3 regions of the Devosia sp. CAU 1758 genome follow, and region 1 is predicted to be linked to each of the others. Evidence: predicted binding sites of a transcription regulator. Region 1 holds the regulator's gene; each other region holds the start of a gene.

Evidence for each region. The regulator LexA, encoded in region 1, represses DNA repair genes until DNA is damaged. The targets are predictions, from matches to a motif close to TGTTCNNNNTGTGTTCNG.
Region 2: a site for LexA is predicted at 4,524-4,541, ahead of ACXYMS_RS08825 (putative DNA modification/repair radical SAM protein). Genes of this name have one in related genera too.
Region 3: a site for LexA is predicted at 1,279-1,296, ahead of ACXYMS_RS14200 (YifB family Mg chelatase-like AAA ATPase). Genes of this name have one in related genera too.

The regions. Positions count from the first base shown of each region.
Region 1 covers NZ_JBTLRJ010000003.1:366,777-374,504, reverse strand. The annotation lists gene moaC (cyclic pyranopterin monophosphate synthase MoaC) at 1-441, shown strand, start outside; gene ACXYMS_RS11910 (molybdopterin molybdotransferase MoeA) at 438-1,640, shown strand; gene lexA (transcriptional repressor LexA) at 1,758-2,477, shown strand; gene ACXYMS_RS11900 (IlvD/Edd family dehydratase) at 2,546-4,354, opposite strand; gene ACXYMS_RS11895 (2-dehydro-3-deoxygalactonokinase) at 4,642-5,559, shown strand; gene ACXYMS_RS11890 (2-dehydro-3-deoxy-6-phosphogalactonate aldolase) at 5,572-6,183, shown strand; gene ACXYMS_RS11885 (SMP-30/gluconolactonase/LRE family protein) at 6,180-7,055, shown strand; gene ACXYMS_RS11880 (beta-galactosidase) at 7,063-7,728, shown strand, end outside.
Region 2 covers NZ_JBTLRJ010000002.1:571,778-579,505, forward strand. The annotation lists gene ACXYMS_RS08805 (bifunctional diguanylate cyclase/phosphodiesterase) at 1-924, opposite strand, end outside; gene ACXYMS_RS08810 (cold-shock protein) at 1,307-1,519, shown strand; gene ACXYMS_RS08815 (hypothetical protein) at 1,620-1,787, shown strand; gene ACXYMS_RS08820 (UdgX family uracil-DNA binding protein) at 1,837-3,288, opposite strand; gene ACXYMS_RS08825 (putative DNA modification/repair radical SAM protein) at 3,288-4,523, opposite strand; tRNA gene ACXYMS_RS08830 (tRNA-Phe) at 4,653-4,728, opposite strand; gene yacG (DNA gyrase inhibitor YacG) at 5,071-5,253, opposite strand; gene ACXYMS_RS08840 (Maf-like protein) at 5,253-5,891, opposite strand; gene infA (translation initiation factor IF-1) at 5,999-6,217, opposite strand; gene ACXYMS_RS08850 (UPF0262 family protein) at 6,412-7,353, opposite strand; gene hisD (histidinol dehydrogenase) at 7,362-7,728, opposite strand, start outside.
Region 3 covers NZ_JBTLRJ010000004.1:142,376-150,103, reverse strand. The annotation lists gene ACXYMS_RS14200 (YifB family Mg chelatase-like AAA ATPase) at 1-1,225, opposite strand, end outside; gene ACXYMS_RS14195 (glycoside hydrolase family 25 protein) at 1,411-2,247, shown strand; gene ACXYMS_RS14190 (SPFH domain-containing protein) at 2,326-3,324, shown strand; gene ACXYMS_RS14185 (NfeD family protein) at 3,337-3,786, shown strand; gene ACXYMS_RS14180 (porin) at 3,897-5,162, shown strand; gene galU (UTP--glucose-1-phosphate uridylyltransferase GalU) at 5,159-6,043, opposite strand; gene galE (UDP-glucose 4-epimerase GalE) at 6,147-7,133, shown strand; gene ACXYMS_RS14165 (lytic murein transglycosylase) at 7,142-7,728, shown strand, end outside.

The DNA of each region.
Region 1 (7,728 bases):
GCCCATATCGTTGATATCGGTGACAAACCGGTTACGCGACGGCGTGCCGTGGCGCGGGCGCGACTGAGTGGCGAGGCTGCCACCATGGCAACGATCCTGGGCGGCGGTCTCAAGAAGGGCGACGCCCTTGCCGTGGCGCGCATTGCCGGCATCATGGCGGCCAAGAAGACGTCGGAGCTCATTCCGCTTTGTCACCCGATCCCGCTGTCCAAGGTCAGCGTCGAGATCAATGCCGATGGCAAGCATGCCATTATCATTTTGGCGACCGCCGAGACCACCGGCCAGACCGGGGTGGAAATGGAAGCCCTGGTCGCTGCCTCCACCGCGGCACTGACGCTCTATGACATGGCCAAGGCCATCGACCGCGCCATGGTCATTTCCGACATCTGCCTCATTGAAAAATCCGGCGGCAAGTCGGGCGATTTCGTTCGGACGCCATGAGCCTGCTTCCGGTCGACGACGCGCTGAAGGCAATTCTCGCGCATGTGCCGCCGGTTGTGCGCGAAAATGTGCCGCTGGCAGAAGCATCTGGCCGTGTGCTGGCTGAACCGCTGAAGGCCCGCCATGATCAGCCGCCCTTTGATGCCAGCGCCATGGATGGCTATGCGATGCGCGCTGCCGATGCCGCCGAGGGCGCGTTCCTCGACCTTGTCGGCACCTCACAGGCTGGCGCCGGCTTTGGCGGGTCGGTTGGTCCGGGCCAGGCCGTCCGCATCTTTACCGGGGCGCCGGTCCCGGCTGGGGCAGACACGGTCATCATGCAGGAAGAGGCCGTGCGCGAGGGCGACCGGGTGCGGTTCACCGCCCCTGCCCGGCCAGGCCACAGCATCCGCTCCAAAGGCAACGACTTTTCAACTGGCCAGGTGCTGGTGGCGGCCGGAACGCGGCTGACGCCGATGCAGATTGCGGTGGCGGCGGCGGCCAATGCGGCGAGCCTGTCTGTCGCGTGCCGCCCGCATCTGCACCTGATGGCCACCGGCGACGAACTGGTCTTGCCCGGCACGCCGCTTGGCCCGGACCAGATCGTGGCCTCCAACAGTTTCGGGCTGGGCGCCATGCTCGCCCCATATGCCCAGACCATCACCGACCATGGCATTGTCCGCGACGACGCAGCGACGCTCCGCGCCAAGGTTGCCGCCAGTCTTGCCGCCGAGCCCGACTTCCTCATCACCACGGGCGGCGCCTCGGTGGGAGAGCATGATCTGGTCCAGGACGTACTGAGGGAACTCGGCGTTACCCTCGATTTCTGGCGCATCAACATGCGGCCGGGAAAGCCACTGATGTTTGGCACGTGCGGCCGGACCCTTGTCTTTGGCCTGCCGGGCAATCCCGTGTCGGCCATGGTTACGGCCATGGTTTTCCTCAAGCCGGCCCTGCGGGCCTGGCTTGGCCTCGCCGAACCTCCGGCCTGGCGGCTGCCCCTGGCCGCGCCGACATCGCCCAACAGTGCCCGCCGCCACTTCATGCGGGCTCGCCTCGTGCAAACAGACGCCGGCCCCATGCTACAGCCCGTCTCGCAGACGGACAGTGGTCATACCTCGTCTCTGGCCGGCTCCGACTTCCTCATCGTGCAGCCTGAGCATGATCCGGGTCAGCCGGTCGGGACCATCGTTGAGGCTGTGCCCCTGAATGCCTTCTGAGGCGTTCATCTTGTTGCTTTTCGTTCATGACGGGACTCCTGGATCGAGGCATTGCAGAACATTAGTGGAACATGTATGGTCGTTCCGTCTATGTTCCGATTCTGGATGGTGGGGCCAATGCTGACGCGCAAACAACACGAATTGCTGATGTTCATCCACGAGCGGATGAAGGAAAGCGGCATTCCCCCGAGCTTTGACGAGATGAAGGATGCCCTTGATCTTGCGTCAAAATCCGGCATCCATCGGCTGATCACGGCGCTTGAAGAGCGTGGCTTTATCCGTCGCCTGCCCAATCGGGCGCGCGCGCTGGAAGTGGTCAAGCTCCCCGATTCCATGAACCCCTCGCTGGGTGGCCGCAAGTCGCGGTTCGAGCCTTCCGTCATCGAAGGCAATCTGGGCAAGGTCGCCAATCCGCCAGTTCGAAATAGCGCAATGGGATCAGATGATTACGCCAGGCCGGTGTCGATCCCGGTCATGGGCCGCATCGCCGCCGGTACGCCGATCGAAGCCATCCAGACCCACTCCCATACCATTGCCGTGCCGCCTGAAATGCTGGGTGCCGGCGAGCACTATGCCCTTGAAGTGCGTGGTGATTCCATGATCGAGGCCGGCATTTTCGACGGCGACACGGTGCTTATCAAGAAGCAGGAGCATGCCTCGACTGGCGAGATCATCGTTGCCCTGGTCGATGACGAGGAAGCCACGCTCAAGCGCCTGCGCCGCAAGGGCGACACGGTGGCGCTTGAAGCGGCCAATCCGGCCTATGAAACCCGCATCTTTCCGCCCGACCGGGTCAAGGTGCAGGGCCGGCTAGTGGGCCTGCTGCGCAAATACTGAGCCACATCCGCGATGAGAAAAGGCCCGCCTATCTGGCGGGCCTTTGTTATTGGCGAGAGTGCGCGGAGCTAGTGGTTGTCGCGCGGCACGCCTTCGGTCTGGGCGATGCGCTGATACTTGACTGCTGGGCGCAGGACAGCGCCGCTGCCGAGCTGGTCGACCAGGCCGCGCTGGATTTCCTGCCATGGAGTCTGGTGCTTGGGAAACTTATAGCCCCCTGACGCTTCCAGCGCTGCGCGGCGCGTGGCGATTTCCTCGTCGGAAATAAGGATATCGGCCTCGCCCTTGTTGAGGTCGATGCGAACGCGATCACCAGTCTTGAGAATGGCAAGATTGCCCCCGGCCGCGGCTTCCGGAGAAGCATTGAGAATGGAGGGTGAACCCGAAGTGCCGGACTGGCGGCCGTCGCCGATACAGGCCAGCGAGTGGATGCCCTTCTTGATCAGGTAGTCGGGCGGACGCATGTTGACCACTTCGGCAGCGCCCGGATAGCCAATGGGGCCGGCGCCGCGCATGAAGAGCAGGGTGTGCTCGTCGATGTCGAGCGAGGGATCGTCGATCCGGTGATGGTAGTCCTCCGGGCCATCGAACACCACGGCCTTGCCCTCAAACATGCCCGGATGTTGCGGATCGGACAGGTAGCGCTCGCGGAACTCGGGCGAGATCACGCTGGTCTTCATGATGGCGTTGTCGAACAGATTGCCGCGCAGTACCAGGAAACCCGATTCCGCCTTGAGCGGATTGCCGAACGGCCGAATGACCTTGTCATCCTGGATGGGTGTCGCGCGGCAATTCTCGCCAATGGTCTTGCCATTCACGGTCGGGGCATTCTCGTGGATGAGTCCCTGGGCCATCAACTCGTTGACGACCGCCGGGACACCACCGGCGTGGTAATAGTCCTCGCCCAGATATTCGCCTGCCGGCTGCAGGTTCACCAGCAGCGGCACCTTCAGTCCATGCTGCTGCCATTCGTCGATATTGAGATCGACGCCGATATGGCGGGCAATGGCGTTGATGTGGATCGGTGCATTTGTCGAGCCGCCAATGGCTGAATTGACCACGATGGCGTTGAGGAAGTTTTCCTTGGTCAGAATGTCCGAGGGCTTGAGATCCTCATGTACCAGTTCCACGGCGCGCTTGCCGGTGCGGTAGGCCATTTCCTGGCGATCGCGATAGGGCGCGGGAATGGCGGCCGATCCTGGCAACTGCATGCCCAGGGCCTCGGCCAGCGAGTTCATGGTCGAGGCGGTGCCCATGGTATTGCAATAGCCAGTCGAGGGCGCTGACGAGGCCACCAGTTCGATAAACTTGGGATAGTCGATCTCGCCGGCCGCCATCATCTGGCGCGCCTTCCAGACAATGGTACCCGAGCCAGTGCGCTCTCCCTTGTGCCAGCCATTGAGCATAGGGCCGACGGAAAGGGCGATAGCGGGGATGTTAACGGTCGCGGCGCCCATCAGCATGGCCGGTGTTGTCTTGTCGCAGCCGATGGTCAGTACGACGCCGTCGAGGGGGTAACCGTAGAGCACCTCCACGAGGCCTAGGTAGGCCAGGTTGCGGTCGAGGCCGGCCGTCGGGCGCTTGCCGGTTTCCTGGATGGGGTGGACAGGGAATTCGATGGCGATGCCGCCTGCCTCGCGAATACCCTCGCGGACGCGTTCGGCGAGCACGATATGGTGTCGATTGCAGGGACTAAGATCGGACCCGGTCTGGGCGATGCCGATGATCGGCTTGCCGGACTGCAGTTCCTCGCGCGACACTCCGAAGTTCATGTAGCGCTCCAGGTAGAGCGCCGTCATATCGGGATTGTCGGGGTTATCGAACCACGCGCGCGAGCGTAGTTTGCGGCCGCCGGTGCCGCCATTGTCTGCAGTCATCTTGCCTGTTCCTTGCTCGTCCGCAGGGCGCGGATGTGAGGGCCTTGGTGGACGTTGTTCTATCACGCCGAACCGTTGTGTGAATGGGTTGGAGGAAAAAATCATACAAATAGCGCCGGTTCCTGCATCCTTTAGTGGAAATCTGCCTACCGACGCAATTCAGCTTACCGGCGGACGGGCGTTTGGTCGGACGCTGCGCTATTGAAATGCTGGCGGGGAATCGGTCTGGCCAGTTGCACAGCGGGGCATTAGGGTCACGCCGCGCCAGAGCCGGGAGCGAGGACAACTTGACTGAGTCGATTGCATGGATCGCCGTGGACTGGGGAACATCCAACCTGCGCGCCTGGGGCATCAGCACCGATGGCTCCGTCGTCGCGACGGCCGGGTCCGACAAGGGCATGGGCAAGCTCTCGCCTGATCAATTTCCGGCGGCGTTGAGTGCGGTAGCAGCTCAGATGCCCTTGCCGGCGGGCATGTTGGATGTAGTTGTCTGCGGTATGGCTGGCGCCCGACAGGGCTGGATGGAAGCGCCCTATCTTGACGCGCCGACAGACCTCGGCCAGTTGGGACGTGGCGCCGTGCATCCGTCGGTACCGGAGACGCACCTGGCAGTGTCCATCCTGCCCGGCGTCTGCCAGCGAGACGGTGGCGAAAATGTCATGCGCGGCGAGGAGACCCAGCTTCTGGGCCTCGCATCCATCATGCCGGGCTATTCGGGCCTGGTCTGCATGCCCGGAACGCACTCGAAGTGGGCGCGGCTCGACGGCACACGGATCACAGGTTTCTCCACCGCTATGACCGGGGAGATGTTCGAACTGCTCAAGACCCATTCCGTGCTGCGCCATTCTCTTTCGGGTGACCTCGACGGACCCGAACGCGACAATGGGTTCCAGACCGGTGCGCGCGATGGCCTTGACAATCCGGCGGACTTGCTGGGCCAGTTGTTCCGGGTTCGGGCTAGCGCCTTGCTCTCGGGTCGCACGCCGGACTGGTGCGCCGGTTACCTGTCGGGCCTTCTCATTGGCACGGAGATTGCCGCCAACAGTAGCCAGATCGCTACCGATCCCGTGCCGCTGATCGGCTCCGCTGCCCTCTGTGCGCTCTATGCCCAGGTGCTGGCCATGACCGGAGCGACCGGCCGCATCGTTGATTCCACCGAAGTGGTGCTGGCAGGCCTCAAGGCCGCACGTGCATCCATTGCCTGAGGATTTTCAGAAGTGTCCCATCGTCATATCATCGCCATCCTGCGTGGCATCACTCCGGACGAAGCCGTGCCGGTATGCACTGCTCTGGTGGAAGCGGGCGTCACGTTGATCGAGGTGCCGCTCAACTCGCCGAATGCGATTGACAGCATCGGGCGCGCTGCTGCCGCCCTGTCTGGCCGGGCGGAAATCGGCGCGGGCACGGTACTGACCGAGGAGAATGTGCGGGCGGTGGCCGCCGCCGGCGGCACTTTCATCGTGTCCCCCGACACCAATCCCGAGGTCATATCCGAGACGGTCCGGCTGGGTCTCAAGTCCTACCCCGGCGTATTTTCTCCTACCGATGCTTTTGCTGCGATTCGGGCAGGAGCGACGGGTCTCAAGTTCTTCCCCGCAGAAGTTCTAGGCGCCAAGGGCATCATGGCGATGAAAGCGGTGCTCCCGCCTGCCCTGCCCGTCTATGCCGTGGGCGGGGCCAACCCCGATAATTTCCACGAATTCTTCACAATCGGGTGCACGGGGTTCGGGCTAGGCACCTATCTTTTCAAACCCGGCATGAGTGTCGCTGAAGTCTCCGCACGGGCCGAACTGGCCGTGGCCGCTTATGAACGGGGTGTATCGAAATGACGGAAACCGCCAAGCTTCTCATCGACAGCAAGTGCGCCCTGGGTGAAGGTCCGTTCTGGCATGATGGCCGTGTGCAATTGTTCTGGTTCGACATCAACAACCAGACGCTATTCGCCGCTAGCGCCGAAGGCGATATGCAGGAGCAGTGGCACTTCGACGAATCCGTCGCTGCAGCCGCCATCATTGATGACGACACCCTGGCGATTGCCACCGAAACTGGCCTGAAGCGCCTGGATCTGGGGTCTGGCGCAATCACCAAAATCATCGACATTGAGCGCGACGTTGTCACCAACCGCACTAATGACAGCCGGGTACACCCCTCGGGGGCCTTCTGGATCGGGACAATGGTCAAGGATGAGGGGCCCAAGGAGGGCGCGGTCTACCATTATCGCGCAGGCGTCCTGAGCCGGATCATCGCGAATGTGGCGATTCCCAACGCCACCTGCTTTTCGCCCGATGGCCGGATCGCCTACTGGACCGATACACCGAGTCAGAAAATCCTCAGATGTGAAACAGATCCGGAAACCGGCATGCCGCTGGGTGAATGGAAATTGTTCGCAGATGTCTCGGATCATCGCGGCTATCCTGACGGTGCTGTCGTCGACAGCGCGGGCTATCTCTGGAATGCCCGCTGGGGCGGTTCCTGTGTCATCCGTTATGCCCCTGACGGCACGATTGACCGTATCATCGAGGTGCCTGTCAGCCAGGTCACCTGCCCCGCCTTTGGCGGCAAGGATCTCAAGCGCCTGTTCCTGACCAGCGCCAGCAAGACCCTGTCGTCTGACCAGCTTGCTGACGAGAAGGTCGCAGGCGGCGTGTTCTATATCGATCTCGATGTCGCCGGTCAGCCCGAACCAAGAATCAAGCTCTGAGACCTTCATGACCCCCACGCTCGGCGTCTGCTACTACCCCGAACATTGGCCCGAAACGATGTGGGAGACCGACGCGACCCGCATGGCCGAAGTGGGGATAAAGTTCGTGCGTATCGGCGAGTTTGCCTGGTCGCGCATTGAGCCGAGCGAAGGCAATCTACAACTCGACTGGATGATCCGGTCCATGGACGTTCTGGGCCGGCACGGTCTCAAGGTCATTGTCGGCACACCCACGGCGACGCCGCCGCGCTGGATGATCGACAAGCATCCGGACATGCTGGCAGTGGACGCCGCAGGGCGGCGCAAAGGCTTTGGGTCGCGCCGTCACTATGATTTTTCTCACCTCGGCTATCGCGCAGAGGCTGGCCGGATCACTCAGATACTGGCCGATGCGCTCGGCGACCATCCGGCATTGGCCGGGTGGCAGACCGACAATGAATATGGCTGTCACGGCACTACCTATACCTATTCGCCAGCGGCACGAGACGGTTTCCGGCTGTGGCTGGAGACAAAGTACGGGACCATCGAGGCGTTGAACGCCGCCTGGGGCAATGTTTTCTGGTCGATGGAATATAACCGCTTCGAGCAGATCGGACTGCCCAACCTCCTGGTCTGCGACGCCACGCCTGCCCATGAACTGGATTTCCGGCGCTATTCGTCGGACCAAGTCTCG
Region 2 (7,728 bases), on a different contig from region 1:
GAAATCGGCATTCTGGCAGATGGTATCGGCGTCGGTGCCGTCCACGCCATAAAGCGCGCCGCCCAGGGTCACATGGGCGTCCACGCTCTGACCACCGACCGTGACCATGCCGGAAACGGCCGCCAAAACCCGGCTGGCTGCAGTCGCCAGGGTCGCGTGATCGGCGCAGTTCTCGACCAGCATGGCCATCTCGTCGCCACCCAGGCGGCAGGGCAGGATGTCCGGGCGGCACAGGGCGAGGCGCGCGGCAATGGCGCGGATGAGCGCGTCGCCCGCGGCATGGCCGATGCTGTCATTGACCAGCTTCAAATGATCGATGTCGAGCAGCAGCAGGCCGAAAGGCTCGGCGTCCAGCGTTTTCTCGGCCAGCGTGGCGTTGAAATGGGCACGATTGGGCAGGTCGGTCAGGGCGTCGAAATAGGCGAGGTGATGGTTCTTGGCATGCACCCGGTCATGCTCGATGGCCAGGGCGCACAGATGCAGGCAGGTGTCGACGATCTGGCGCTCGAAATCAGACGGGCCGCGCTTCGTGCCATAGTAGAAGGCGAAGGTGGCGACCACCTTGCCGTCAGCATTGCAGATGGGGCTGGACCAGCTGGCGCGCAGGCCCAGGGGCAGCGCCAGGCCCTTATAGTCCGTCCAGAGCGGGTCGGTTTCGATGTCGGTGACGATCACCGGCTCATTGCGCCAGGCGGCGGTCCCGCAGGATCCGGCTCTCGGACCAATGCCGGCGCCATCGATAGATTCGGAGAAAGCGGCCGGCAGGCTGGGGCCGGCCAGCGGACGCACCTTGCCATCGCCATCGATCAACAGGATCGAGCAGATGGCACCGGGCACGAAGCTCTCGACGCGGCGGCACAGGATGGCGCCGACTTCGCTCAGTTCCTCGCCGCGCGCGACGGCTTCCAAGACTTCCGTCTGCACGCGAAGCAATAGTTCCGTATCGCCCGCCAACATGGTCCGCCCTCAAGGTCAGGGGGACAATCTAGACTTGCCGGTGTAAAGGGAGCGTTTGCGGATAGATAAAAATTTGGGCAATCTGGCAGTAAACCCGTCGAAAAGTGGGTAGCTGGTATGCAAGAGGCGGCTTTTTGCATCAAATCTGGTCCGGCAACGCAACAACGCCTTGCTCTCGTCACGATCTGGAGTCATAAGGGCATCATACGTTTTCGGCCTCAGTCGGCTGCCTTTTGTCGGATCACTCCGACCTCTGGCTCTCGAGATCTGCAATGTGAACGTTGGAAGCACCAGCACCCCGTTGGGCTAACGCTCGTTCGCATCACGTCCGAGCCAAAGGAAAAGTAAAATGGCTATCAAAGGCACCGTCAAGTTCTTCAACACCACCAAGGGCTTTGGCTTCATCACCCCGGAAACCGGCGGCAAGGACCACTTCGTCCATATCTCCGCTGTCCAGCAGGCCGGCATCGACGGTCTCTACGAAAACGACAAGGTCACCTATGACGTCGAAAGCGGCCGCGATGGTCGTGAATCGGCCGTCAACCTGACGCTCGTTCAGTAGTCTTCGGTTTCAAACCGACGAAATTCGAAAGGTCGCCCTTTGTGGCGGCCTTTTTTGTTTTCGCGCGACGCCTCTGGTATGGTGGGGCATGATAGCCAATATGACAGCCCTCGAACGTGCCTTTGCTCTCGCCAATTCCGGGCGGTTCCACTCGGTCACGGACATCCGGAGCGCCCTCAAGGCAGAAGGCTACAGCCTGGAACAGATCACCGGCGGCGCGCTGCTCAAGCAATTGCGCCAGGCGATGGAAAGATCTGCCCAGCAGTAAGGTTACGCGGCCCGCTGGGCAAATCAGCATGACTGCGCTCGCGATCGCCTCAGTCCAAACCGGCCATCGCTTCCCGCACCAGCGTCAGATCAGCCTCGAACTTTTCGCGCTCGCGGCGTTTGCCCTCGGCGTCAGGAATGCGCAGGAGGTAGGAGGGGTGATTGGTGACAAAGAGCATGATGCCATCATCGAGCGGGATCGGTTCGCCCCGTAACTTGCCGATGGTTACGCTAGCCCGACCCAAGAGACTTTGTGCCGCCGTAGCGCCAAGGGCAACAATGACCTTGGGCTTGACGAAACCCATTTCCAGATTGAGCCAGAATTTGCAGGCCTGAACTTCCCCAGCATCCGGCCGCTGGTGAATGCGGCGCTTGCCGCGCGGTTCAAACTTGAAGTGCTTGACGGCATTGGTGACATAGACCCGGCTGCGGTCGATCCCCACCTTTTCGATCACCTCATCAAGCACCTTTCCGGCAGGACCGACAAAAGGCCTTCCCTGCAAGTCCTCCTGATCGCCGGGCTGCTCGCCAACGAACATAATGTCTGCCGAGGATGGACCTTCGCCGAAGACGGCCTGGGTGGCGTGTTCGTATAATGGGCAGCGCTGGCACCCCTCGACTGCCGCGCGGGCATCGACGAGGCTGCGTATGTCTTCGTGGTCCTGCGCGACCGGCGTGGGCCGACGCGCCTCCTGGCGCATGTGGCGGGCCGGCGGTTGGGTGGCAGCACGCTCGATCATCTCCTGCTCCATCGCCTTGGCATTGCGGATCAGCGGGGCAATGCGCTCCGCCTCGGGCAGGTTGCGCCAATATTTAACCGGCATCTCCGATTTCATCATCGCCACCTTCAACCGCGCCGGGTTGAAAATGGCGCCGTAATAGGTCTTCCAGTCGTCCTCCACAGCGTCTTCGGCAGGCACATCAGTGCGACTGCCGCCGGGCCCGAAACTCAAGACCTCACCATCCCACCAGGCGCTGGTATAAGGGGTGACGATTCCCCAGTTCATGCCCGCAAAGCGTCGCGCGAAAAATGGCGCGGTGGCCTCAAGGGTGAAATGCTCGGGCTCGAACCAGGCAATGAACCGCTCTTGGCTATTGGCATCGCGGACCGAGCGAAACCGTACGAAGGCTTTCATCTTGTGGCTATCGCGGTGGACCGCCGACGCCATGCGGGTCAGCAGGGCCACATCGCGATCTCCGGCATTGGCCAGCAGGTGCCGATCCGTCTGCAACCGCCAGAGCAGACTGAAGAGGATGGCAAAGCGCCCGGTATCACTGTGCTGGATTGCCGAGGCGGCAAGCTCCATGAACCCTGCCGGTACCGAGCCGACTGGCCCGTCGGGCCTGGGCAGCATGCCGTCGCCGGCCTCGAACAGGCCGTTCTCTTCCGCGCCGGTGCGCCAGACCACCTGCGAGGGCGCCATGCCGGCCATCAGCAGGCGCCGTGCCTTGCCCCGCCATTCATCGAGATCGTTGGGTGATTGCAACCTGACCGCGAGCATCAGAACAGGGCCAATTGTTCAGGCGGCGGCGCCAGCCGCTCGCGCAGGCGATGGTGGTCAAGGGACTGGCCGGGCGTCCAGTCGGCAGCGATGATGAAGGGGCGCACCTTGTCGATCGAGGCGGTCATGCGCGCCACATCCTCAAGCCTCAACCGATGATGCCGGCGCGCGGCGATGATGCGGTCCACGCTGCGCACACCCATCCCGGGCACGCGCAACAGCATTTCCCGGTCCGCCCGGTTGACGTCGACCGGGAAGCTCTGCCGCTGTTTGAGTGCCCAGGCCAGCTTGGGATCGATGGCCAGATCCAGGTCGCCCGCCTCGCCGCCGGAGACAATTTCTGGCACCTCGAAACCATAGAAGCGGATCAGCCAATCGGCCTGATAGAGCCGGTGCTCGCGCATCAAGGGCGGCGGCTTGAGCGGCAGTTTGGCGCTTGAATCGGGAATGGGCGAGAAGGCCGAATAATAGACGCGGCGCAATTGGTAGCCGGAGTAAAGCCCGGCCGCCCGCGTCAGTATCGCGGAATCATTGGCGGCGTCGGCGCCGATGATCATCTGCGTCGATTGCCCGGCAGGCGCAAATTTGGCTGGTTTCAGCGTGTCCTTGGCGTCGGGTTTCGACTCGTCAAGTTTTCCACGCAACCGAGCCATGGCCGTGCGAATTTCGGCCGGGCGCTTTTCCGGGGCGAATTGCTCAAGTGCGATATCGGTGGGCAGTTCGATATTGGTGGACAGGCGATCGGCCCAGCGGCCGGCTTCGAGAAGGAGTTCGGGCGCCGCGTTGGGAATGATTTTGAGATGGATATAGCCGGCGAAGAGATGGTCCTCGCGCAGGCTGCGCGCCACAAGGATCATCTGCTCCATGGTGTGGTCGGGCGATTTGATGATGCCCGAGGAAAGGAACAGACCCTCAATGTAGTTGCGGCGATAGAAGTTGAGCGTCAGTTGCACCACTTCGTCGACATCGAACCGCGCCCGCTGGACGTTGGAGGACGAGCGGTTGATGCAATAGGAGCAGTCGTAGATGCAGAAATTGGTCAGCAGCAGTTTGAGCAGGCTGATGCAGCGCCCGTCGGGCGCGTAGGAATGACAGATTCCGCTGCCTTCGGTCGATCCAATGCCTTTGGTGCCGGCGCTATTGCGTTTTTCGCTGCCGCTTGAAGCGCAGGAGGCGTCATATTTTGCAGCGTCGGCGAGGATTGCCAGTTTGCGGCTGAGAGTGAGTGCGGCCATTGTTCATCCTTTGTTCCATGCTTAGCGACTTTTTGGGTCATGCGCACTTCACAAAGACATGTGTGATCGCTTGATCAGGGACAGCGCAGGCGTTGCTGCTGCAGAGGACGTGCATCGGTTTTGAGGAAGTGGTGCCCAGAGCCGGAATCGAACCAGCGACACGCGGATTTTCAATCCGCTGCTCTACCAACTGAGCTATCTGGGCATCAGGGATTTTGCGACGTTGGCCGCAAGCCACGGGCCTTATAGGGGAACGGTTTTTGCCGCGCAAGCGTGAAAACGTGGTGTGGAAAAAGGGATTTGTGCCGTCGTGACGTGAGCGGGACGGACGCCTGGGCGCTTCCTGCGTGCGGAGGCCGTCCTTAGGGGTTACGCGGGGAGCATTGGTGATCTGAACCAGATCAGCGCCGTTTCGAGTGGCCCTCGGGTCAGGCCCGAGGGCGGCGCGGTGGCGATGAATGCCCCAGGCATTCCGTGCCCGTGGGCACCCCCACCCGGCCCCCGTCAAGGGGGAGGAGGCGCGGCGGTGTTTGCCGGGCTATTGTGGCTAGTTCTGGTCGTCGCCGTCCATGTCCGGAAGCGGTTCGTCGTCCCGGGCCGGGATGACGTAATTGCCGGTGAGCCAGCGGTTGAGATCGACATCGGCGCAGCGTTTCGAGCAGAAGGGCTTGAACTCTTCCACCATGGGCTTGCCGCAGATGGGGCATTTTTTCTGGCTCGACGCGGCCATCAGACCCCCGACAGGCTGGACTGGTTGAGCCAGTTGAAGTGCACCGGATAGCCCTCGCCGGCGAGGAGCTGGCTGGTTTCGTGCAGGGGCAGGCCGACGACGGCGGAATAGGAGCCGGAGAGCTTGACCACGAAGGCGCCGGCAATGCCCTGGATGGCGTAGCCACCCGCCTTGTCGCGCCATTCGGCGCTGGCGAGATAGGCTTCCATTTCCTTGGAGGACAGACGCTTGAAGCGGATGCGGGTCTCAACCAGGCGATGGCGGCGGGCACCCGAGGGGGTGATCAGGGTCATGCCGGTATAGACGCGATGGGCGCGGCCCGAGAGCAAGCGAAGGCAATCGGACGCCTCCTCCATGGTCTCGGCCTTGGGCAGGATGCGGCGCCCAACGGCGACCACCGTATCGGCCGCCAGCACCAGCGAATTGGCGCCAAAGCCGGCGACGCGCGCCTTGTGCTGGGCTGTGAGGGCCTTCAGGTCAGCCAGGCGCTGGGCCAGCTTGCGCGGCAATTCACCCTTTTCGGGGGTTTCATCGACATGGGCCGGCACCAGATGCTCCGGCTCGATGCCGATCTGGTTCAACAGGGCAAGCCGGCGCGGCGAGGCGGAGGCCAGGATAAGGTCCGGACGGCTGGCCATTCGTCAATCGAGCTCCGTGGATAGGCCGGGCCCTTCGCATGGCTCAGGGCGTTCGGTGCTCAAAACGATCCACCGGATCGTCTTGCCCGCCAAAGGGCGGTCGCGCCTCACTTAAAGCGATAAGTGATGCGACCCTTGGTGAGGTCGTAGGGGGTCATTTCGCACAGCACCTTATCGCCGGCGAGAACGCGGATGCGGTTCTTGCGCATGCGGCCGGCAGTGTGGGCGATGATCTCGTGTTCGTTTTCCAGCTTGACCCGAAAGGTCGCGTTGGGAAGCAATTCGGTGACCACGCCCGGGAATTCGAGCACTTCTTCCTTGGCCATACTTTCTCCTGAGAAGGTCCCGCGCGCCATCATGGCTAGCCGAGACCGCAAAATCGGGCGGAACCTACTTCAATTCATCGGTTTTGTGAACCACTTGCCCCCATCGGCGTTTCCGCCCGCCGATGAACAGGAGCAAATGGCGGATTTATCGTCCTTTCGGGCCGCAAAACAGCCGTCCGAACGGCGCCAAAGGGTCATGACACCAGGGGTTCGAGGCGGGTACGGACCCGCTTGCGGAGACTGTCACGCAGATTGCGATAGGCGTTGAGGACCAGTTCGCGGTTGCCCTCGACCAGGGAAGGATCTTCCACCTCCCACTCTTCCAGGGCACCCATTTCCAGCCCCTTGCGGCGCACCGCCCCAGGTGCATCATCGGACAGGGTGATGACGAGGTCGAAATGGTTGGCGACCAGTTCATCCAGGATATGGGGCGTGTGCACGCTCATATCAATGCCGACTTCTTCCATGACCTCATGCACGAACTGATCGGCCTTGCCGCCATTGACGCCCACCGAACGGGCAATGACGCGGCCAGGAAAGGACTGGCGAGCAAGCGCGGCGGCAATGGGGGAGCGCACCGAATTCATCGAGCAGACGAAAAGCACAGAGGGCAGTTCGCTGGTCGCCTCATCGATGCGGCTGGCATAGGGCTGAACGGCGCAGATGAGGGTGAAGAGGCGCCGCGCAGTATTGAGATCGATGATGATCTTGTTGGTGAGGCGGGAGCGCAGAAGCTCGGCAGCCTCGTTGTGCATGCCGCGCCGCGCCATGTCGACGGTTTCGATCTGGAAGGGTTGGGCGGAGCGGATGGCCTCGTAATAGGCGTCGCGGATGCGGAAATAGTCGCGGATCAGCCGACGGAACGGAGTCAGCGAGAGATAGTGTGCGGCGATGGGCTGGAAGGTTTCGGGGTGGCGCACATCGAGCAGGATGTAATTGCCGATGATCGAGATATGGAGCGCATAGGGCCCGATGGCGCTGACGCGGGCGGGACGGAACTCATTGTCCTCGAGCAGATCATAGATGGCGATGCGCCATTCATGCACCTCGTCGGGATTGATCGAGGTGATGGTATTGGGATCGAGGGTGACGGTGACCAGCCTGTCCTTTTCGGTCGCCGCCGGCTCTTTGCCCATGGATATGCTCACCGATTGAGCCGGATGGAGATGGACCGGCCATGGCCATCAAGATCCTCGACCCCGGCGATCGTGATGGCCGGCTGGGCCAGCGCCGACAGCGAGGACGGAGTGCACCCCAGCAGCGAGGTGCGTTTCATGAAATCGAGCACGCCAAGGCCCGAGGCGAATCGCGCCGAGCGGGCCGTGGGCAGCACATGGTTGGAGCCGCCGACATAGTCGCCAATGGCCTCGGGGGTGTGGTGGCCGAGAAAGATTGCGCCGGCGTGGCGGATGGCGGGCAGCAGGGATTGCGGATCGTCGATTGCCAGTTCGACATGTTCGGAGGCGATGCGATTGGCCAGGGTCGCCGCCTCATCGAGGGAGGCCACAGTG
Region 3 (7,728 bases), on a different contig from region 1:
CATCGGCCGAGGATTCGGCCGGTGCGCCCGGCGTGATCATGTCGGCAGCCGAAACGGAAGGCACGTCGACACGGATGTCGATGCGATCAAGGAAGGGTCCGGAAACCCGCCCCTGATAATCGCTGGCACAGGCCGCCCCGCGCTTGCAGCTATGGCCCGGCGTGCCCGCCATGCCGCATTTGCAGGGGTTCATCGCCGCGACCAGCTGGAACCGGGAAGGATATGAAACGCGGGCATTGGCGCGGGCGATCACCGTTTCACCGCTTTCGAGCGGCTGGCGCAGGCTGTCGAGCACATTGGGCGCAAATTCGGGCAGTTCGTCGAGAAACAGTACGCCATTATGCGCCAGGCTCGCCTCGCCCGGCCGCACCTTGAGCCCGCCGCCCACCAGGGCCGCCATGGAGGCCGAATGGTGCGGAGCCCGGAAGGGCCGGCGATCGGAGAGAGTGCCGCCGGCCAGTTCCCCGGCAATGGACTGAATCATCGAGACATCGAGCAGTTCGCGCGCAGAAAGCGGCGGCAATATCGAGGGCAGCCGCGCCGCCAGCATGGATTTGCCGGCGCCTGGCGGTCCGATCATGAGCAGATTGTGCCCGCCGGCCGCCGCCACCTCCAGTGCCCGGCGTGCTACGGCTTGGCCGCGCACATCAATGAGATCGGGCAGGGCGCCCGGCGCCGCCAATTGCCGCCCCGGCTCCGGCCGCCCCTGTAATTGATGGCCGGTGAGATGATTCGCCAGAGCAATGAGGCTATCTGCCGCGATGATATCGATATCTTCGCCGGCCCAGGCCGCTTCGGGGCCTGAGGGGGCGGGGCAAATAATGCCCAGCCCTTTGGCACTGGCCGCCATGGCCGCAGGCAATATGCCGCCGACATGGGCCAGGCGCCCATCGAGCCCCAGCTCGCCCAGCGCCATGAACCCGTCAAGCGCATCCTGGGGAATGGCACCGAGCGCGCCCATCAGCGCCAGAGCGATGGGCAGGTCATAATGACTGCCCTCCTTGGGGAGATCGGCGGGCGCCAGGTTGATGGTGATACGCTTGGGCGGCAGGCCGAGGCCTGATGCGGTGAGGGCCGCGCGCACCCGCTCGCCGCTTTCACGCACCGCCTTGTCAGGCAGGCCCACCAGGACCAGGCCCGGAAAGCCAGGCGCAATTTGCGCCTGCACGTCGACCGGCACCGCTTCGATGCCCTGAAACGCCACTGTGGTAACGCGCGATACCATCTGACCTGCCCCCAACCGGCGATCGGACGCTAGCAGAGAGTGAGAAACCCGGCAAGAACGTAAAGCGAACAGATTGCGGTTTGTTAACCATGCCCGCTGCCACAATGGTTACCCTAAAGCTCCATTAACCGAGGCATGTTGAATCAAAGATCAGGTTTAGTCTTGCGTACCGAGTGTCTTGCCCAATGGTCCCGTCCTTTTCTCGCTCTGCCTCGGCCGTCCTTCGCGGCACTATCCTGAGTCTGGTCGTGGTGGCGCTGGCCGCCTGCGGCAGCATGGGTGGGCTCTACAATGCCATTCCCGGCGACAACCGCCCGCATGCCAAAGTTGACCGGGCGCGGGGCATGCCGATCCAGGGGATCGACGTGGCGCGGTACCAGGAAAATGTCGATTTTGGCCGGGCACGCTCGGCCGGAACGCATTTCGTGTTCATGAAAGCGACCGAGGGCAAGGACTATATCGACCCCAATTTCCGCACCAATTGGGACCGTGCGCGCGATGCCGGCATGCCGCGCGGCGCCTATCACTTCATGACCTGGTGCTCGCTGGCGTCGGAACAGGCGGCCTGGTTCACCCAGAACGTGCCCTATGACCCGAGCGCCCTGCCGCCGGTTCTGGATCTGGAATGGAACAACCATTCGAGCTGCAAGGTAAAGCCGAGCAAGCAAGATGCACTGGAAAAGATCCGGCTGATGCTCGACGTGATGGAGCGCCATAGCGGTAAATTGCCGATCATCTATACCGACATGAATTTCCACCGTGATGTGCTGGACGGGGAATATTTTCCCAATGCCTTCTGGCTGCGCTCAACCGCCGCAGAGCCGCATGAGCGTTACAACAACCGGCCCTGGACCTTCTGGCAATATACCCAGACCGGCGTCGTGCCGGGCGTGCGCGGCGAGGTCGACCGCAATGTGTTCTATGGTTCGACCGAGGACTGGCTGATGTTCCTCCACACGGGCTGCGATCCGCGCGCGATTGCGAGCCTGCAGGCCAGCGGCCGCTGCCTGCCCGCCAAGTAGCGTTCTACTTTAAGCCTACCCAAGCCCCGGGGCGCCGCATAAAGTTGCGGCGCGAGATGGGATTGGATGGAGTGGGTCATGGATATCTTGGGTGGGCTGGACGGGCTCAGCGCCGCGCTTATCGGACTGGGCGTTCTGCTGGTGCTAGTGCTGTTTGCCGGCGCCAAAACAGTGCCGCAGGGCTATAACTTCACCATCGAGCGCTTCGGCAAATATACACGCACACTCAAGCCCGGCCTCAATCTGATCGTGCCGTTCATCGATAGTATCGGCAAGCGGATCAATGTGATGGAGCAGGTGCTCGATGTGCCGCACCAGGAGGTGATCACGCGTGACAATGCGTCGATCACCGCCAATGGCGTTACCTTCTACCAGATACTGGATGCAGCGGCGGCGGCCTATGAGGTGTCCAACCTCGAAAATGCCATCCTCAACCTTACTATGACCAATATCCGCACGGTCATGGGCTCGATGGACCTCGATGAATTACTGTCCAACCGCGACGAGATTAACCACCGGCTGCTCAAGGTGGTCGACACGGCGGTCTCGCCCTGGGGCGTCAAGATCACCCGCATCGAGATCAAGGACATCGACCCGCCCAAGGATCTCGTCGACTCCATGGGCCGGCAGATGAAGGCCGAGCGCGAGAAACGCGCCGCCATTCTTGAAGCCGAAGGCCGTCGACAGTCGGCAATCCTCCAGGCCGAGGGCGCCAAGCAGGCGCAGGTGCTCGAAGCCGAGGGCCGCAAGGAAGCCGCCTTCCGCGACGCCGAGGCGCGCGAGCGCTCCGCCGAGGCGGAAGCCAAGGCCACGCAGATGGTGTCGGACGCGATAGCCTCGGGCAATGTGCAGGCGATCAACTATTTCGTCGCTAATAATTACATCAAGGCGCTTGAGGGCATCGCCACTTCGCCCAACCAGAAGCTGCTGATGCTACCGCTCGATGCCTCCAGCGTCATCGGCGCCATTGGTGGCATTGCCGAGATCGCGCGCGAAACCTTTGGCGGCGAGAAGCCGGCCGGGCAGCATCGTCCCGGCAGCCGCCCGCCCAATACCACGCCGCCGGCAAGCAGGTGATCGGGGGGCACCATGCAGATCATCGCATTTCTGGGTGAAAATGCCCCCTGGAGCTGGATCATCGCCGGTCTTGTACTGCTGGCGCTGGAACTGGTGTTGCCGGGCGGGTTCCTGTTGTGGATGGGCATTGCAGGCATCCTGACCGGCCTTTTGACCCTGTTCCAGCCGCTCGACTGGCCCGTGCAATGGCTGGTCTTCGGGATGCTGTCGCTGGTCAGCATCCTCATCTGGGTGCGGCTGAACCGAAATCGCGCCGCCCAGAGCGACCGACCCATGCTCAACCGCCGGGCCGAGCAGTTCATTGGGCAGCAGGCGGTGCTGGACCAGCCGATTTCTGGCGGCTTCGGGCGCCTGGCGCTAGGCGATAGTGTCTGGCGCATTGCCGGGCCGGACCTGCCCGCCGGGGAACGTGTGCGCATTGTCGGCGCCGAAGGCGCGGTGTTGCGAGTCGAGGCAGTATAGCCACGATCCCGCAAGCATTCGTTAACCATAAACTGAAAGGATGGCGGCTCGATCCCTTTGGGGTCCAGCCGGCTCTCGGGCGCCTGCCGGCATGATATGCGGAGCGGGACGTGGCCCGGCGAGATCTAATAGTGTTGAGCGTGATGCTGGCAAGCGCGGCGCTAGCCGGCGATGCCGTGGCGCAGCCGCTGGGACCGGACGAGATAAAGCTGGACAGCGAACGGCTGACCCCGGGCATTTATCCTGCCGCTCCCAGTCAGAGCAATTCTACCCCAACCGGCGAACCGGCCCATCCACCGGTCGAGCTGGACTGGTCGATCGGTCTCAAGGGCAGCTATACCAGCGCCAGTGACGGCAACAATTTTGTCACTACGCTCAATCCCCAGTTCACCGTCACCCACCAGGGCGTGCGGACCGATCTGGTGCTGAGCGGCAGCGCCGAACTTGCGCGTGCCGGCGATGGCAGTATCGGCGCCACGGCTCTGGGGCTGGACCTTGAGGCGAAGACCCTGCTGGATCGCGATACAACCCTTTTCGGCACGGCCCGACTGGGCCTCACTCAGGACCTGCCGACGACGCCGGGGCTTGATCCGCAGGTCAGCACCCCGCCGCAAGTCCTGACCGGCGCGCTGGGCGGCGCGGTGGACCGGCGTTTCGGACAGTTCAATCTGGGGCTGAAAGGTGCGCTCGAGCGCACCATGAACGGCCCGACAGAGCGCACCGATACCGGCCTGACCGACAATGCAGACCAGAATGTCTGGGAGGGCGATGTCACGCTACGCCTGGGCCTCCAGGCGACACCCATCTTCGAGGTGTTCGGGGAAGCTTCGCTCGGGCGTGACTGGTTCGACCAGGTCGGGGCGGGTGGGGTCAGGACCGACGCCACCAGCCGCACGCTGCGCACCGGCATTGCCGGCAACTGGAATGGTGTGCTCTCGGCCAGCGCCTCGATCGGGCTCGGGCAGCACGACTTCGATGATGCCAGCCTCACAGATATAACCACGAGGCTCTATGATGCGCGCCTGACCTTCACGCCGGACCCCACTCTCAACCTCGGGGCATCTCTGACGACGAGCGTGACGCCCACCGGCACCGATGCGAACGGCACCGCGCGGGTGGCCCATATCGCCGCCGCTAATGCCGATTATACCGTCAATTCCTGGCTCCGGCTGCGCGCCTCGGCCGACTGGACCCAGTCCTGGCTGGAAGGCAGTGGCGAGAGCGAACGTCGCCATGGTCTGGGCGCCGGAGTCGACTACAAGATCAATTCCCGCACCTCCCTTTCAGCCGATTACGGTTATGCCCACCGCGACAACAGCGCGACGGGCACTTTCCAAAGCCATACAGTCAGCCTGGGCGTGACGCTGAGGCGCTAGAGCTGGTCTTCCAGGTCGAGCTTGCGCAATTCCTCGATGAAGCCGGGGCGGATGTCGGGGCGGTCGAGGGCGAACACCACATTGGCAGTCAGGAAGCCCAGCTTGGAGCCGCAGTCATAGACCTTGCCTTCATATTTGACGCCGGTGAAGCGCTGCTGGCCCATCAATGTCTGCATGGCGTCGGTCAGCTGGATTTCGCCACCCGCGCCGCGCGTCTGCTCGGCCAGCAGCGCAAAGATCTCGGGTTGCAGGATGTAGCGGCCTGAGATGAAGAGATTCGACGGCGCGTCCTCGCGTTTGGGCTTTTCCACCATGCCATTGATCGCAAAGCCCTGGTCCGGGCCATCGCCGCGCACCACCACGCCATAGGAAGACACATCCTCCCAGGCGCATTCCTCCACCCCGATGATATTGCCCGAGCGCTCCTCATAGGCGTCCATCATCTGCTTGAGCACGCCAGGCTTGGCGCGGAAGATCATGTCGGGCAGCAGCAGCGCAAAGGGCTGGTCCCCAACGATGTCGCGGGCGCACCAGACCGCGTGGCCCAGGCCCAGCGGTTCCTGCTGGCGGGTGAAGCTGGTGCGGCCGGCCGAGGGGAGATCCTTGCGGAGTTCGTCGAGAGCTTCGGTCTTGCCGCGGGCCTCCAGCGTCGCCTCCAGCTCGAACTGGCGATCGAAATGATCCTCGATGACACCCTTGTTGCGGCCGGTGACGAAGACGAAATGGTCGATGCCGGCCTCGCGCGCTTCATCCACCGCATATTGGATCAGCGGGCGGTCCACCACGGTCAGCATTTCCTTGGGCATGGACTTGGTGGCCGGCAGAAAACGGGTGCCAAGCCCGGCGACGGGAAAGACGGCAGTGCGGACGCGTTTGGACACGAAAAAGATCTCCCTAGTGGACGCTGATCAGACATAAAGCTAAATCAACATTTGCCATATATCGTTGCCTGCAAATAGCATTTCCGATGCGGAGAGACAGAGAATGACAGTCCTCGTAACCGGCGGCGCCGGCTATATCGGCAGCCATATGGTGCTCAACCTGGCCGATGCCGGCGAAGAGGTGGTGGTGCTGGACAATCTGGTGACCGGCTTTGACTGGGCCATTGATGGGCGCGCCAGGCTCGAAACCGGTAACGCCGGAGACATAGACCGCGTGCTGGCCGTGATCGCCCAGTATGGGGTGAACGAGATCGTGCATTTTGCCGGTTCGATCGTGGTGCCGGAATCGGTGAGCAACCCGCTCAAATATTACGCCAACAATACCGCCACCTCTCGCAATCTCATCGAGGCGGCGGTCAGGGGCGGGGTGAAGCACTTCATTTTCTCGTCCACCGCCGCCGTCTATGGCATGACAGGGCTGGAGCCTGTGGTCGAGGATACGCCGCTCAATCCGATGTCGCCCTATGGGCGAAGCAAGCTGATGACCGAATGGATGCTGGCCGACGTGGCCGCGGCCCATCCCATCACCTTTGGTGTCCTCAGGTACTTCAATGTCGCTGGGGCCGATCCGGGCAAGCGCTCGGGCCAGTCGACGCCCGAGGCAACGCATCTGATCAAGGTGGCTTGCCAGGTGGCGCTGGGCAAGCGCGAGAAGATGGACATCTTCGGCACCGATTACGAAACGCCGGATGGCACCTGCATACGCGATTATATCCATGTCACGGATCTCATTGCGGCTCATGCGCTTCTGCTCAAACACCTGCGCGGCGGCGGGGCGAGCACGACGCTCAATTGTGCCTATGGACAGGGTTATTCGGTGCGCGACGTGGTCGAGACGGTGCGCAAGGTCTCGGGCGTAAACCTGCGGGCTGATGAAGGCCCGCGCCGGGCCGGCGATCCCGCATCGATCACCGCCACAGGCGAAAAGGCCCGGCAATTGCTCGGCTGGGTGCCCCAGCATGACGATCTCAACGAAATCGTCGAGACCGCCTATGCCTGGGAGCGGCACCTGCTGACCCGCAACCGATAGGCAAGGCCATGTCCCCGCGCTGGATAGCAGTGATCTGGCTGGCACTGGCCCAGTCCTGCCTTGCGCAGCCGGCTGAAGACTTCTCGGCTTTCCTCACGCAGTTCCGCAGCGAGGCCACCACATCCGGCGTCAATGGGGCTTTCTATGACGCCATAACATCGGACCTGACCCCTGACCCTCGCGTGCCAAACCTGGTAGAAACCCAGCCCGAGTTCACTACGCCTCTCTGGGACTATCTCGAGACCCGCATCAATGCCGGTCGCATCGAGCGCGGCAAGTCCGCCATGGCGCGCCATGCAGAACTCTTTGCCGGAATCGCCGCGCGCTATGGAGTCGATCCCCATGTGCTGGGCGCGATCTGGGGCATGGAGACCGATTATGGCGCGGTACTGGGCAATGAGAGCCTGATCCGGCCGATTCTGCGCTCCCTCGCCACGGTCGCCTGGCAGCGCCGCAGCCGCTTTGTCGAAGACAAGGCCGATTTCGTCGCCGCACTCAAGCTCACAGCTCTCAATGGCGGGATTTCCCCCATTGGCTCCTGGGCCGGGGCTATCGGGCATTTGCAGGTGAACCCCTCCAATGTCCTGACCAATGG